3 regions of the Burkholderia cenocepacia genome follow, and region 1 is predicted to be linked to each of the others. Evidence: predicted binding sites of a transcription regulator. Region 1 holds the regulator's gene; each other region holds the start of a gene.
What was found. The regulator FNR, encoded in region 1, switches genes on or off when oxygen is low (the NO sensors DNR and NnrR bind a similar motif). The targets are predictions, from matches to a motif close to TTGATNNNNATCAA.
Positions count from the first base shown of each region.

Region 2: the regulator FNR is predicted to act here: its motif matches at 2,285-2,298, upstream of clpB (ATP-dependent chaperone ClpB).
Region 3: the regulator FNR is predicted to act here: its motif matches at 2,234-2,247, upstream of SY91_RS25135 (PAS domain-containing methyl-accepting chemotaxis protein).

Region 1 covers NZ_CP060040.1:2,284,306-2,288,796, forward strand. The annotation lists gene SY91_RS35225 (hypothetical protein) at 12-299, shown strand; gene SY91_RS26670 (LysE/ArgO family amino acid transporter) at 379-999, opposite strand; gene SY91_RS26675 (LysR family transcriptional regulator ArgP) at 1,109-2,002, shown strand; gene fnr (fumarate/nitrate reduction transcriptional regulator Fnr) at 2,051-2,797, opposite strand; gene SY91_RS26685 (universal stress protein) at 2,901-3,368, opposite strand; gene SY91_RS26690 (DUF3005 domain-containing protein) at 3,897-4,304, opposite strand.
Region 2 covers NZ_CP060039.1:2,610,098-2,614,588, forward strand. The annotation lists gene clpB (ATP-dependent chaperone ClpB) at 1-2,212, opposite strand, end outside; gene SY91_RS12405 (Rrf2 family transcriptional regulator) at 2,353-2,868, opposite strand; gene SY91_RS12410 (group III truncated hemoglobin) at 3,111-3,671, shown strand; gene SY91_RS12415 (molybdenum cofactor biosynthesis protein MoaE) at 3,744-4,220, opposite strand; gene moaD (molybdopterin converting factor subunit 1) at 4,231-4,488, opposite strand.
Region 3 covers NZ_CP060040.1:1,956,022-1,960,512, reverse strand. The annotation lists gene SY91_RS25150 (DUF523 domain-containing protein) at 72-599, opposite strand; gene SY91_RS25145 (GNAT family N-acetyltransferase) at 684-1,244, opposite strand; gene SY91_RS25140 (class I SAM-dependent methyltransferase) at 1,241-2,098, opposite strand; gene SY91_RS25135 (PAS domain-containing methyl-accepting chemotaxis protein) at 2,410-3,954, shown strand; gene SY91_RS25130 (PAS domain-containing methyl-accepting chemotaxis protein) at 4,366-4,491, shown strand, end outside.

The DNA of each region.
Region 1 (4,491 bases):
TCGATCACTACGTGCACGACTCGATCGCGGGTTTCAAGAAGCAGATGGAAGACGGTCACGTCGGCTTCGCCGAATCGAGCCGCTGGTCGGTCAACCGTCAGTACTTCATGGGCAAGCGCGGCAAGAAGTTCCTGTACTGGCGCTACGAGGGCGACAAGGCCGAGCAGGCCGCCACGCAACTCGCCAAGGTCGATCCGGCGAAGCAGCAGGACCCGACGGCAGCCAACGAACCGCAACTGGCGAGCAACCAGCCCGCGGCGATCGGCGGCGCGCTGCCCGACGCGACCTCGACGGCCTGACGCCGACCCCATACCGGTCGCGACCGCGGCCGACTGCCTGACGTCGCGGCAGACAGGATCTGCCGCGACACATCCCTCTCTACCGCAACTGCACGGCCGCGAGAAACAGCACCATGCTGCCGATCGCGCCGTCCAGCACGCGCCACGCGACCGCCTTGCGGAACCACGGCGCCAGCAATCGCGCGCCATAGCCGAGCCCGAGGAACCACACGACGCTGACCGTCATCGCGCCGATCGCGAACGCGAGCCGCGCGCCTTCCGGCTCGCGCGCGCCGGCCGTGCCGATCAGCAGGAACGTGTCGAGATACACGTGCGGGTTGAGCCACGTGAATGCGAGCGTCATCAGCACGATCGCGAGTGCGCTCTGCGGCGGCGGGGCGACCGCGTCGCCGCGGACGTCAAGCGTGTCGTGGCCCGGCTTGAACGCACGGCGCAGCGCGTTGATGCCGAACCACGCGAGATACGCCAAGCCCACGTACAGCACCGCATGGACGAAGGTCGGATAGCGCTCGACCAGTACCGATGCGCCGCCGACGCCCGCGCCGATCAGGATCATGTCGGACACCGCGCACAGCAGCACGATCTTGCCGACGTGCGAGCGCATGATGCCCTGGCGCAGCACGAATGCGTTCTGTGCGCCGATGGTGACGATGAGCGACGCGCACAGTGCGGCGCCGTGGGAAAAAGCGAGCCAGTTCATGATGGGGACAGCCGTGGAAGCAGTAGACGGATGAATCGGGTAGCGCTAGTCTGCGATCGGGGCGGGAATAAGAGAAGCTAAATCACCTAATGCGGATTAAGGAAATCTAATGCTCGACTACGCGTTGCTCGATGCCCTCGCGGCCGTGATCCGGCACGGCTCGTTCGAGCGGGCAGCCAAGGAGCTGAACGTCACGCCGTCGGCGGTGTCGCAGCGCGTGAAGCTGCTGGAGGAGCGGGTCGGCAGCGTGCTCGTCAAGCGCGGACAGCCGTGCGTCGCGACCACGTCGGGCGCGCTGCTGTGCCGGCATACCGAACGCGTGCAGCTGCTGGAGGCCGAACTGGGCGGCCGGATGCCCGCGTTGCCCGGCCAGATCGCGAGCGCCTGGCCGACGCTGCGCGTGGCCGTCAACGACGACAGCGTCGCGACGTGGTTCATCGACGCGGTCGGGCCGTTCTGCACGGAGCGCGAGACGCTGCTCGACCTCGTGATCGACGATCAGGATTACACGGCCTCGCGCATTCGCGACGGCAGCGTGCAGGGCGCGGTGACCGCGCAGGCCGAGCCGATCCAGGGATGCCGGTCGGAGCGGCTCGGGCGAATCCGCTATCGCGCGGTGTGCTCGCCGGCGTTTTACGCGCGTTATTTCGATGCGGGGATCACGCGCGATGCGCTGCGCCGCGCGCCGTGCGTGATGTTCAATCCGAAGGACGGGTTGCAGGCGCGTTTCATCCGGCGCGTGACGCGCGCGGATCTCGATCCGCCGCAGCACTGGATACCGCACGTCGCAGGCTATCTGCGCGCGTGCGAAACGGGATTGGGATGGGGGATGTGCCCTGACCGGATGGTCGACCGGCAACTGGCGGCGGGCGAGCTGATCGACATGTCGCGCGGCCGGACCATCGACATCGATCTGTACTGGCAGAGCTGGCGTCTGTCGATCGGCTGGCTCGACGATTTCAGCGCGGCGCTGAAGGCGCGTGCCGCGCTGTTTCTCGATTGACCGGCGACGCCACGCGGGCGGCGCGCACGCGGTGCGCGCCGTGCGACGTCAGAGGTGTTGCAGGCCGTCGAAGTCGACGATCTGCACGTGGCGGCCCTGCATTTCGATCAGGCCGCGCTTCTGGAATTTCGACAGCGTGCGGCTGACCGTTTCGAGCGTCATGCCGAGATAGCTGCCGATGTCCTCGCGCGTCATCCGCAGGTTGAATTCCGACGGCGAGTAGCCGCGTTTCAGGTAGCGCGACGAGACGTCCAGCAGGAAAGCGGCGACGCGCTCCTCCGCATTCAGCGAGCCGAGCAGCATCGTTTGCGACGTTTCGCGCACGATCTGTTCGCTCATCAGCTTGTGCATGCGCAACTGCATCGAGCCGGCTTCCGAGCACAGCGCCTTGAGCGCGCTGTACGGAATCACGCAGACGGAGCTGTCTTCCAGCGCGACCGCGGTGCGCGGGTGCGTATCGTCGCAGATGCCGTCGAGGCCGAGCGCTTCGCCGGCGAGGTGCAGGCCCGTGACCTGTTCGCGGCCGTCGTGGCGTGTCGCGACGGTCTTCAGCGAACCCGAGCGCACCGCGTACAGGTTGTCGAATGCGTCGCCTTCGCGGAACAGCGCTTCGCCGCGCTTGACCGGGCGTGCCGCGCAGATGACCGACTCGAGGCGACTGAGCGCTTCGGGCGCCAGGCCCTGCGGCATGCACAGGTGCCGCATCGCGCACGACGAGCAGTGCGGGGCCTGACGGGGAGCCCAGCTACCGGCATGGGGCGTGGCGGCGGGGCGGGTGGCGACGGGCGTCAGCATGATCGTTTACTCCGGCGTTGAATCGACGAAATCATTGTCCCACCGCAAGTTGCCGCTGTCGGGTGACAAAACGTCGCGACCGGGCGCACGTGCCGAACGCCGCTCAGGCAGCCGGTTCGTCCGCGTTGGCGGCGGCCGGAATCAGCAGCACCGGCAGCGTTGCGTGGCGCACGCATTGTTCGGCGATGCTGCCGAGCACGAGGCGGCGGAAGCCGCGGCGGCCGTGCGTGCCGAGTACGAGCAGATCGGCGCCGAACGCTTTCGCGCCGTCGAGGATCAGTGACGACACGTCGTTGAGCGACGTCGCTTCGTTCAGCTGCGTTTCGCCCTTCACGCCGGCGGCCTGCATCAGCTTCGCGAAATCCTGCGCGAGCGCGTTGCCCTGCGCGAGGAGCTGATCGCGCAGCACGGACGGATCGTAGCCGGGCACGTTGTAGTAGATCGCGGCGTTCTCGACGACGTAGAACGGCTGCAGCTCCGCGCCGTGCGCTTTCGCGAGCGCCAGTGCGGCATCGAACGCATGGCGGGACGTGTCGCTGCCGTCGACGGCAACCAGAATACGCTTGTACATAGTGTCTCCGAGTGGCGGGTTGAAACGAAGTCGGCCGGATGGCCGAGCGGGCCGGGCAATGCTGCGAGGCAGAGTAAACCAACGGGCACGATCGTGCAGCGAGGTGCCCGCCGTGCCGCGCGGCCGCGTGGTTCCTGTCGCTGTCGCGCATGGCCATGCGCGCGACGCATGCTGCGCCGCGCGACGCGTGTCGTGGGATGCGGCATGCGTCGCGCCGCACCGCCGGCGCAAACGCATGCGCACGCATCGATCCGGCGCGGCTGCAACCCTGCCGATGCGCTGCACGCACCACCATTCAATCGCAATCGCGCCGTGGCGCCATGACTTCGGTCAATGCCTGTGCGTCGATGCGATGCGCGGCATGCATGACTGCGAAGCCGATGCCAGGGCGCGGAGTCGTTCGTTGTGACAACGTGCGAGCGGGTATCGGCGTGCAGTTCGATCGCACGCGCCGGTTCATCGCCATCGATCATCGTGACCGGCCGATAGCGCCTCTCAAACGAACGACCGATTCAAACGCCGCGCCGGCTATCTCGGCACGACCGTCAGCTCGATGACGCGCTCCGGCCGGCGGCTGTGGCCGGGCCAGTATGCGCTGCCGTACATCCGGTGAACGGGGCCGAACGGCGCGTCGCCCGCGGGCGGCGTGTCGAAGCCTTTCTCGATCACCGTGTAGCCGGCGCGCAGCGCAAACGCCGGATGGTTGCCGTCGGGGCGGCTGTCGAAACCGGCGAAGCCGTCGCCGGCCTCCGGCATCGCATTGACGAGCGACGCATTGCTGCGCGTGATCTCGTCGGGCGAGATCGGCCCGACCCCGGCGAGCCGCGACGCTTCGCGGTGCTTGCCGTCGGTGTCGACCGTGCTGTCGTGCGTGTCGTCGTTGTCGAGTTCGATGCTGCGCGGATGCGCACGACCTGTTTGAGCGGAGGATTCCATCGCGGCTCTCCTGGCGGCGACACGCTCCGGATCGAAGCAAATCCCGTTCCGGGCACGACGGGAAAAGGCGCGCGGGCGATCGCCGCGGTCGCGCGACGCGCACTGATTTGTCATGATTTATTTCAGCTAGAAGACGCGTTTTCTACAGAGTATGATTCTTTTCCTGCGAAGCGGCGACAGGGGATGA
Region 2 (4,491 bases), on a different replicon from region 1:
GCGCGCCCGTCATCGCCTGAATCACCTGCGAGCCGAGGTTCGACGTCATCACGATGACCGTGTTCTTGAAGTCGACCGTGCGCCCCTGCCCGTCCGTCATGCGGCCGTCGTCGAGCACCTGCAGCAGCACGTTGAACACGTCCGGATGCGCCTTCTCGATCTCGTCGAGCAGGATCACGCTGTACGGCTTGCGACGCACGGCTTCCGTCAGGTAGCCGCCTTCCTCGTAGCCGACGTAGCCCGGCGGCGCGCCGATCAGTCGCGCGACGCTGTGCTTCTCCATGAACTCGCTCATGTCGATGCGGATCAGGTGTTCTTCCGAATCGAACAGGAACGACGCCAGCGCCTTGCACAGCTCGGTCTTGCCGACCCCCGTCGGGCCGAGGAACAGGAACGAGCCGTACGGACGGTTCGGATCGGCGAGACCCGCGCGCGAACGACGGATCGCATCGGCCACCGCGCTGATCGCCTCGTCCTGGCCGACCACGCGCTCGTGCAGCTTTTCCTCGATGTGCAGCAGTTTCTCGCGTTCGCCCTGCATCATCCGCGACACGGGAATGCCCGTCGAACGCGACACGACTTCCGCGATTTCCTCGGCGCCGACCTGCGTGCGCAGCAGGCGCGGGCGCGTCGGGTTGTGCTGCTCCTGCTCTTCGGCCTGCGTGACCTGCTTCAGCTGTGCCTCGAGTTGCGGCAGCTTGCCGTACTGCAGCTCGGCGACCTTCTCGAGCTTGCCTTCACGCTGCAGGCGCGCGATGTCCGCCCGCACCTTCTCGATCTCTTCCTTGAGCTGCGCGCTGCCCTGCACCGCGGCCTTCTCGGCGGTCCAGATCTCTTCCAGGTCCGCATATTCGCGGCCGAGGCGGTCGATCTCTTCCTCGATCAGCTGCAGGCGCTTCTGCGACGCTTCGTCCTGCTCCTTCTTCACCGCTTCGCGCTCGATCTTCAGCTGGATCAGACGACGGTCGAGCTTGTCCATCTCTTCGGGCTTCGAATCGATTTCCATCTTGATCTTCGAAGCGGCTTCGTCGATCAGGTCGATCGCCTTGTCGGGCAGGAAGCGGTCGGTGATGTAGCGATGCGACAGCTCGGCCGCGGCGACGATCGCCGGGTCGGTGATGTCGACACCGTGGTGCAGTTCGTACTTCTCCTGCAGCCCGCGCAGGATCGCGATCGTCGCCTCGACGCTCGGCTCGTCGACGAGCACCTTCTGGAAGCGGCGTTCGAGCGCGGCGTCCTTCTCGATGTACTTGCGGTATTCGTCGAGCGTGGTCGCGCCGATGCAGTGCAGTTCGCCGCGCGACAGCGCCGGCTTCAGCATGTTGCCTGCATCCATCGCGCCTTCGGCCTTGCCCGCGCCGACCATCGTGTGGATTTCGTCGATGAAGACGATCGTCCGGCCTTCGTCCTTCGCGATGTCGTTGAGCACCGCCTTCAGGCGCTCCTCGAACTCGCCGCGATACTTCGCGCCGGCGAGCAGCGCGGCCATGTCGAGCGACAGCACGCGCTTGCCCTTCAGCGTCTCGGGCACTTCGCCGTTGACGATCCGCTGCGCGAGCCCTTCGACGATCGCGGTCTTGCCGACGCCCGGCTCGCCGATCAGCACCGGGTTGTTCTTGGTGCGGCGCTGCAGGATCTGGATCGAGCGGCGGATTTCGTCGTCGCGGCCGATCACCGGATCGAGCTTGCCCGCGCGGGCGCGCTCGGTCAGGTCGACCGTGTATTTCTTCAGCGCCTCGCGCTGGCTTTCCGCATCCTGGCTGTGCACCTGCGAGCCGCCGCGCACCGCGGCGATCGCGGCTTCGAGCGACTTGCGCGTGAGGCCGTGCTGGCGCGCGAGCTTACCGGCGTCGCCCTTGTCGTCGGACACGGCGAGCAGGAACATTTCGCTCGCGATGAACGTGTCGTTGAGCTTCTGCGCTTCCTTGTCGGCCTGGTTCAGCAGCCCGGCGAGTTCACGGCCGATCTGGATGTCGCCGCCCGTGCCCGTCACTTGCGGCAGGCGCGAAATGGCTTCGTTCAGCGCGCCTTGCAGCGCCTGCACGTGAACGCCCGCGCGCGACATCAGCGAGCGGGCCGAGCCGTCCTGCTGCGCGACCAGCGCCGCGAGCACGTGAACGGGTTCGATGTATTGATTGTCGCGGCCTGCCGCGAGGCTTTGCGCGTCCGCGAGTGCTTCCTGGAACTTGGTGGTGAGCTTGTCGATTCTCATTTAGTCGAGACCTCCAATTTTCGATTAACACCAAGATGAGGATGGTTATGCGGCTTTCAAGCGAAATTCGGGTTGATTCAGCGCAAAAATTGCCGGATCGCCTGAAAGCGGTCCGGAGGGCGCGACGGGATGGGCGCGTGTCAGTGGGTCTTGGACGCCGGCTCGGCTGCCGGCGCTTCGTCCTGCACCGGCGCGGCACGCACGAGCACGGCCGGGCGGATGCCGAGCAGCGACGCAAGCAGCGATGCAGGCTCGGCCAGTTCGCCGAGCGTATGACGATCGAGCTCCGCGAAGAAGGCATCGCGCGCGGCCGCCAGCACGCCCTTCAACCGGCACTGCGGCTCGATTACGCAGCCGCGCGACTCGCCGCCGTCGGCCGAAAAGCAGCCGACCAGCGCGAAGTCGTTTTCGGTGGCCCGCACGACCTCGCCGACCGTCAATTGCAGCGAATCGGCGAACAGCCGCAGCCCGCCGTTGCGGCCGCGCACGGTGTCGACCCAGCCCAGCTCGCCGAGTTGCTGGACGACTTTCATCAGATGGTTCTTCGAGATGCCGTAGGCGTCCGAAATCTCCTGGATCGTCGCGAGCCCTTCGCCGCGCACCGCCAGGTACAGCATCACGCGCAGCGAATAGTCGGTGTAGTCGGTGAGTCTCATGAGCGAATACGGAAAATATCGATCGTATCCCGATTATGTGAACCGGGCCGATCGATGGCGCCGTTGCGCGGCCCCGGGTTGCCGGGATCGCGGGCGCGCAATAAGATGCGTGACATCCACACGTTTTCCAGGGGTTATTGGACGCTATTTTGCGTCAAAATCCGGCCGGCGTCCTGCTCGTCGCCCGCGCCGCCGTCCCGTCGCTGTCCCGCCGCCGCTCCGATCTACCGGCCCTTTTTGTCATGACTGCCCTGCCCGCCTCGACCCAACCCGCATCGGCCCGCCCCCGCGACGCCGAGCCGACCGAAGACAACATCCGCGATCTCGTCTACGCGTTCTACGACCGCGTGCGCGCCGATCCGCTGCTCGGGCCGGTGTTCGACGCGAAGCTCGCCGGCCGCTGGGACGATCATCTGCCGAAGATGGTGACGTTCTGGTCGAGCCTCGTGCTCGGCACCAAGGGCTATCGCGGCAACGTGCAACAGGCGCACCAGCCGCTCGACGGGGTCGAGCCGGCCCATTTCAGCCGCTGGCTGTCGCTGTTCCTGAAAACGGTCGAAGCGCGCTACGCGCCGCCCGCGGCGATCCGCTTCATGGAGCCCGCGCTGCGGATCGCGCAGAGCCTGCAGTTGAGCCGGTTCGGCTGGGACTACCGGATTCCGCCCGAGCAGCAGGCGCTGCTCGACGCGATCGCGCCGCGCCGCCGCGACGCGGGCGACGATCCGCACGCGTTGCCGTCACGCGCCCGCGGCGAGCCGTTTCCGACGAAGATCATCGGGCGCGGCGTCGACCCGGACGCGTAACGCCCGTCGTGCGCGACACCGGCGCGCATGCGACACATCGCCGCACCGCCCGCGCGCCGCGCTCAGCTCAGCTCAGCGCAGCGTGTTGCCCGACTCGACGCCCCAGCGCGCGAGCGCGGCGTCGTCCGTACTGCGCGCATCGACCCACCGCTCGCCGTCCGGCGTCGTTTCCTTCTTCCAGAACGGCGCTTCGGTCTTTAGATAGTCCATCACGAATTCGCACGACGCGAACGCATCGCCGCGGTGCGACGCGACCGTCGCGACCATCACGATCTGGTCGAGCGGCAGCAGCCTGCCGACGCGATGCACGATCGCGACGTCGATGCCCGGCCAGCGCCGGCCGGCCTCGGCCGCGATCCGCTCGAGCGCCTTCTCGGTCATGCCGGGATAGTGCTCGAGCTCCATCGCGGCGACCGCATCGCCTTCGTTCAGGTCGCGCACCGTGCCGACGAAGCACGCGAGCGCGCCGATCTTCGGGTTGCGCGCACGCAATGCCGTCACTTCGGCATTCAGGTCGAAATCGTCGGTCTGGACTCGTATCGTCGCCATGACAGCCGCCTCAACCACCCGTCACCGGCGGAAAGAACGCGACCTCGCAGCCTTCGGTGAGCCGCGTGTCGGGATCGGTCATCTCGTGGTTGCACGCCATGCGCAACGCGCGCCCTTCGGCGAGCGTATCGGCCCACGCGCCACCGCGCACGCGCAGCCATGCGCGCACGTCGCCGACGGTCGTCACGCTGTCCGGCACGTTGGCTTCTTCATCGGCCACGCCCAGCGCCTCGCGCACACTTGCAAAAAATTTCAGTTGAATCTTCATGGT
Region 3 (4,491 bases), 330 kb from region 1:
TGCGCCGCTTCACCGCTGTGCTGTACCCGCCACGATGGGCGGCACGAGGTGTCTCGTGCCGCCCATCGTCGTTAACCGGCCTGCGACAGTTGCCTGAGGCGCGCGTCGAGCGCGTCGATCTCGGTGTCCGCGAACACCTCGATGCCATGCTCGCGCAGCAGCGCCGCCGTGACGCCGGCGCCCGCCTGCCGCCGGCTCGCGAAACTTCCGTCGTAAATGAACGTGCTGCCGCACGACGGGCTGCCGTCGGCGAGGATCGCGAAGCGGCAATCGTGTGCCTGCGCGAGGGCCAGCGCGGTTTGCGCGCCGGCAACGAATGGCGCCGTCACGTCGGTGCCGTTCACGTCGACGATGCGTGCGTGCCCCGACAGCACCTGCTGCCCCGATGCGCCGCCGGCGATCTCGGCGGGCGGACGCGGCACGCTCAAGCCGCCCGCCAGTTCCGGGCAGACGGCCACGAGACGCCCTTCGCGTTGCCACCGTTCGAGCGCCTCGTGCGCGGCGGTCTTCGCCGAGCCGTTGTAACGGACCGGATGGCCGACCACGCACATGCTGACGAGGATCTTCGGCGCGGCGGGCGATGGCGGGTCGTTGTTCAATGTCGCGCTCCGTGACGGCTGATGGCAACGGATGACGGCTGGGGCGGGGCGGAAAATTCTACGCTTTATCCGTGTGTTGAGCCGTCACGCGGTCGGCCCTTCGAGGTGAATATCGTCGGGCTCGAGCGCGTAAAGCTCGGGATCGGGCGCCGTGCTGACCGTGAAGCCGAGCCGCAGGTAGAAGTCGATCGTGCGCTGCGACGGCGTCGCCGACACATACAGGCGCTCGGCACCCATCGCGCGTGCCTGCACCTGCGCGGCGCGGTAGAGCTGTTCGCCGAGCCCGCAACTGCGCCAGTCGTGGCTCACGTGCAGGAACTTCAACTGCAGCATGTCGCCCCGCGGGCCGAGCGGCCGGCTGTCGACGATCGCTGCCGCGACGAGCCGCGCGCCGTCGAACCGGCCGAGAAACCAGCCGCCGCGGTCGTGGCAGTCGAGCAGGATCGGCGTGTAGTGGTCGGCTTCGCCGTCGGGCCAGCCGGACACGTCGTAGAACTCGGGCACGAGATGCAGCGCGCCGTCGCGCAATACGTACAGGTGTTCGATGATTTCTCGCCGGTCGATGGTCCACACGAGCGGCACGTCGTCGCGGGCCAACAGGCGGGCCGACAGCGCGTCGCGCTCGGCGGCGGTGCGGCGGGTCATGCGGCCCTCCGGTGCGCGGCGATTGCGTACATCAACGGCAGGCGCGGCATGCCTTCGGGCGGCACCATGCGGCGGCCCTCCAGCTCACGCATGCCGTCGAAGCCCTTCCAGCCGTTCGAGTACGGATATTCGTTCAGGCGGTCGATCGCGAGCCCGGCCGATATCAGCGCATTCACGACGTCGCCGATGCCCCACATGAACTCGTAGCTCGGATGCGGGTTCGCGAAATCGACGATGCCCGGATGATCGTGCTGCTCGCCGAGCCCCGTGCCGGACGCCGCGACGTAATCGCCGACGCCTGCGGGTTCCTCGGTCGCGTCGCCGTTGAAGTAGTCGTAGCGCGGCTGCCACTGTTCGTCGAAATACAGTGAGAACGGGTGGAACTCGACCATCGCGAAGCGGCCACCCGGCGCGAGCAGCGCGGCGATCCCGCGTGCCCATGCGCTCAGGTCCGACAGCCAGCAGATCGCGCCGTACGACGTGAACACGCGATCGAAGCGCTCGCCGCGCGCGGCGGCTGCGGGCATCCAGTCGAGTACGTCGGCGCGCTCGAAGCGCGCGGGCAGGCCCGCGTCGGCCGACAGTTGCCGCGCGAAGTCGATCGCCTCGTCGGAGATGTCGACGCCGGTTGCGTCCGCGCCGTCGCGCACGAGGCTCAGCGTGTCCTGTCCCGCGTTGCATTGCAGGTGCAAGAGCCGCAAACCGGTGAGATCGCCGAGCAGTTCGCGTTCTTCCGGAAACAGCGTCGAGCCGCCATTGCGGAAAAATGCAGCCTGATCGCCTTTATGGCTGTTATGCGCGACCGTCGCCGTATTCCAGGACAGCCGATTCAGTTCATGCAATGCCTTTTTCATCGGATTCGAATTCAGGTCGAATGGGGCAGGATAAGCGAATCGTTTCGCCGCATGCAACGGCTGCGGGCATTGTCAATGCCGCGCGGCGCTTCGTGACAGCCAGATAAACGCGCGCGGTGATTATCGCCGGATTATTTGATCGAAATCATGGCAATGGCTGGATTGCCCATTTTGTGCGCAACGGAATTAAGGTTTTCCGCTGAATTGCCGACAGTAAGGACGAGAGTGTCGTAAAGCGAGCAACCGTTTTTCGGCTACTGAGCGCGATTTCAGCGCGGCGCGGACGACAGATCCGCCTTTCGGAGCCTTGCATGCGCAACAACCAGCCCGTAACCCAACAGGAATTCGATTTTCCCGACGACGTCACGCTGATGTCGACCACCGATGCCGACAGTGTCATCACCTACGCGAACACGACGTTCGCGCAGGTGAGCGGGTTCTCGAACGAGGAACTCGTCGGCCAGCCGCACAACGTGGTGCGTCACCCGGACATGCCGAAAGAGGCGTTCGCCGACATGTGGGCGACGCTGCGGCGCGGCGAGCCTTGGACCGCGCTCGTGAAGAACCGCCGCAAGAATGGCGATCACTACTGGGTGCGCGCGAACGCGATTCCGGTGATGCGCAACGGCGCGCCGCAAGGCTACATGTCGGTGCGCACGAAGGCGCCGCACGACGAGACCCGGGCCGCGGACGCGCTGTATCGCGCGTTCCGCGAAGGCAAGGCTGGCCGGCGCCGGTTCCACAAGGGCCTCGTCATCCGCACCGGGCTGCTGCGGATCGCATCGCTGTCGCAGACGATGTCGGTGCGGGCGCGCGTTCATTCGGCACTGTGCGTGCTGGCGCCGGCCGTCGTCGGCGCGGGGTGGGCCTGCGGGCTCACCGGCGGCGGCTTCGCGGCGTTTGCCGGCGTGACGGTCGGCGTGGCGGCGGTCGCCGGCTGGTGGCTCGACGCGCAGATCGTGCAACCGCTGAAGCGGCTGCACGAGCAGGCGCTGAACGTCGCGACCGGCGAGAGCCGGCGCGGCGTGCGGATGAACCGGGTCGACGAGATCGGGATGACGCTGCGCACGATCAACCAGCTCGGGCTGATGTTCCGCTGGCTCGTCGACGACGTCAGCGAGCAGGTGCACAACGTGCAGCGCGCGAGCAACGAGATCGCGCAGGGCAACGGCGACTTGAGCGCGCGCACCGAACAGGCCGCGTCGAGCGTGCAGCAGACCGCCGCGTCGATGGCCGAGATGACGGCGACCGTGTCCAGCAATGCCGAGACGGCGCTGCAGGCGAATCAGTTGTCGGTGTCCGCGAGCGATGCGGCCGAGCGCGGCGGGCAGGCGGTGAGCGAGGTCGTCACGACGATGAGCGAGATCACCGCCAGTTCGCGCAAGATCGCGGACATCATCGGCGTGATCGACGGTATCGCGTTCCAGACCAACATCCTCGCGCTGAATGCGGCCGTCGAGGCCGCGCGTGCTGGCGAACAGGGGCGCGGTTTCGCGGTGGTCGCCGGCGAAGTGCGCGCGCTCGCGCAGCGCAGCGCGAACGCGGCGAAGGAGATCAAGACGTTGATCGGCGCGAGTGTCGAGCGGGTCGAGTCGGGCGCGCGGATCGTCGATGGGGCGGGCAAGACGATGGAGGACATCGTCACGCAGGTGAAGCGCGTGTCGGACCTCATCGCGGAGATCAGTTCATCGACGGCCGAGCAAAGTACGGGTGTTGCGCAGGTCGACCAGGCGGTCGTGCATCTGGACAACATCACGCAGCAGAACGCGGCGCTCGTCGAGCAGAGCACGGCGGCATCGGAAAGCCTGAAGCAGCAGGCGACGCGGCTCGTGGATGCGGTGAACGTGTTCAGGTGATGGCGCGAACGGGTGCGCGACGTGCGGGTGATCGATGAACGCCGGATGTCGCGCACAGTACCTATTCAGGTTTGCAGGTTAAATCGAATGACGTGGAATGGGAGATATTCGTATTTCCGATTGCGTGTTTGCGCATTAAATCACGCCGAAATCATGATGCGCAATGATCAGACGAATACCCGCCAAACCGTTGCCAGACAAGGCGTTTCGTTTTATCCATGAACAAGTTATTCGGCAAAAACAAGTTGATGCATCTTTAATGCATATTTACCCGGATACGGCATAATGTTTTCGCCGAATTTGCCGAAAGTGCAGGAGCCTGACTCACACGCATGCGAATCGATCGCCATGCGCGGGGTCTCGAATCAATCGACGAGCGGACGCAAGATCCGCCACCCGGAGCTCCACACCATGCGCAACAACCAGCCCGTCACGCAACGCGAATTCGAATTTGCCGATGATGCGACGCTGATGTCGACGACCGATGCCGACAGCTATATCACTTACGCGAACGCGGCATTCATCCAGGTCAGCGGC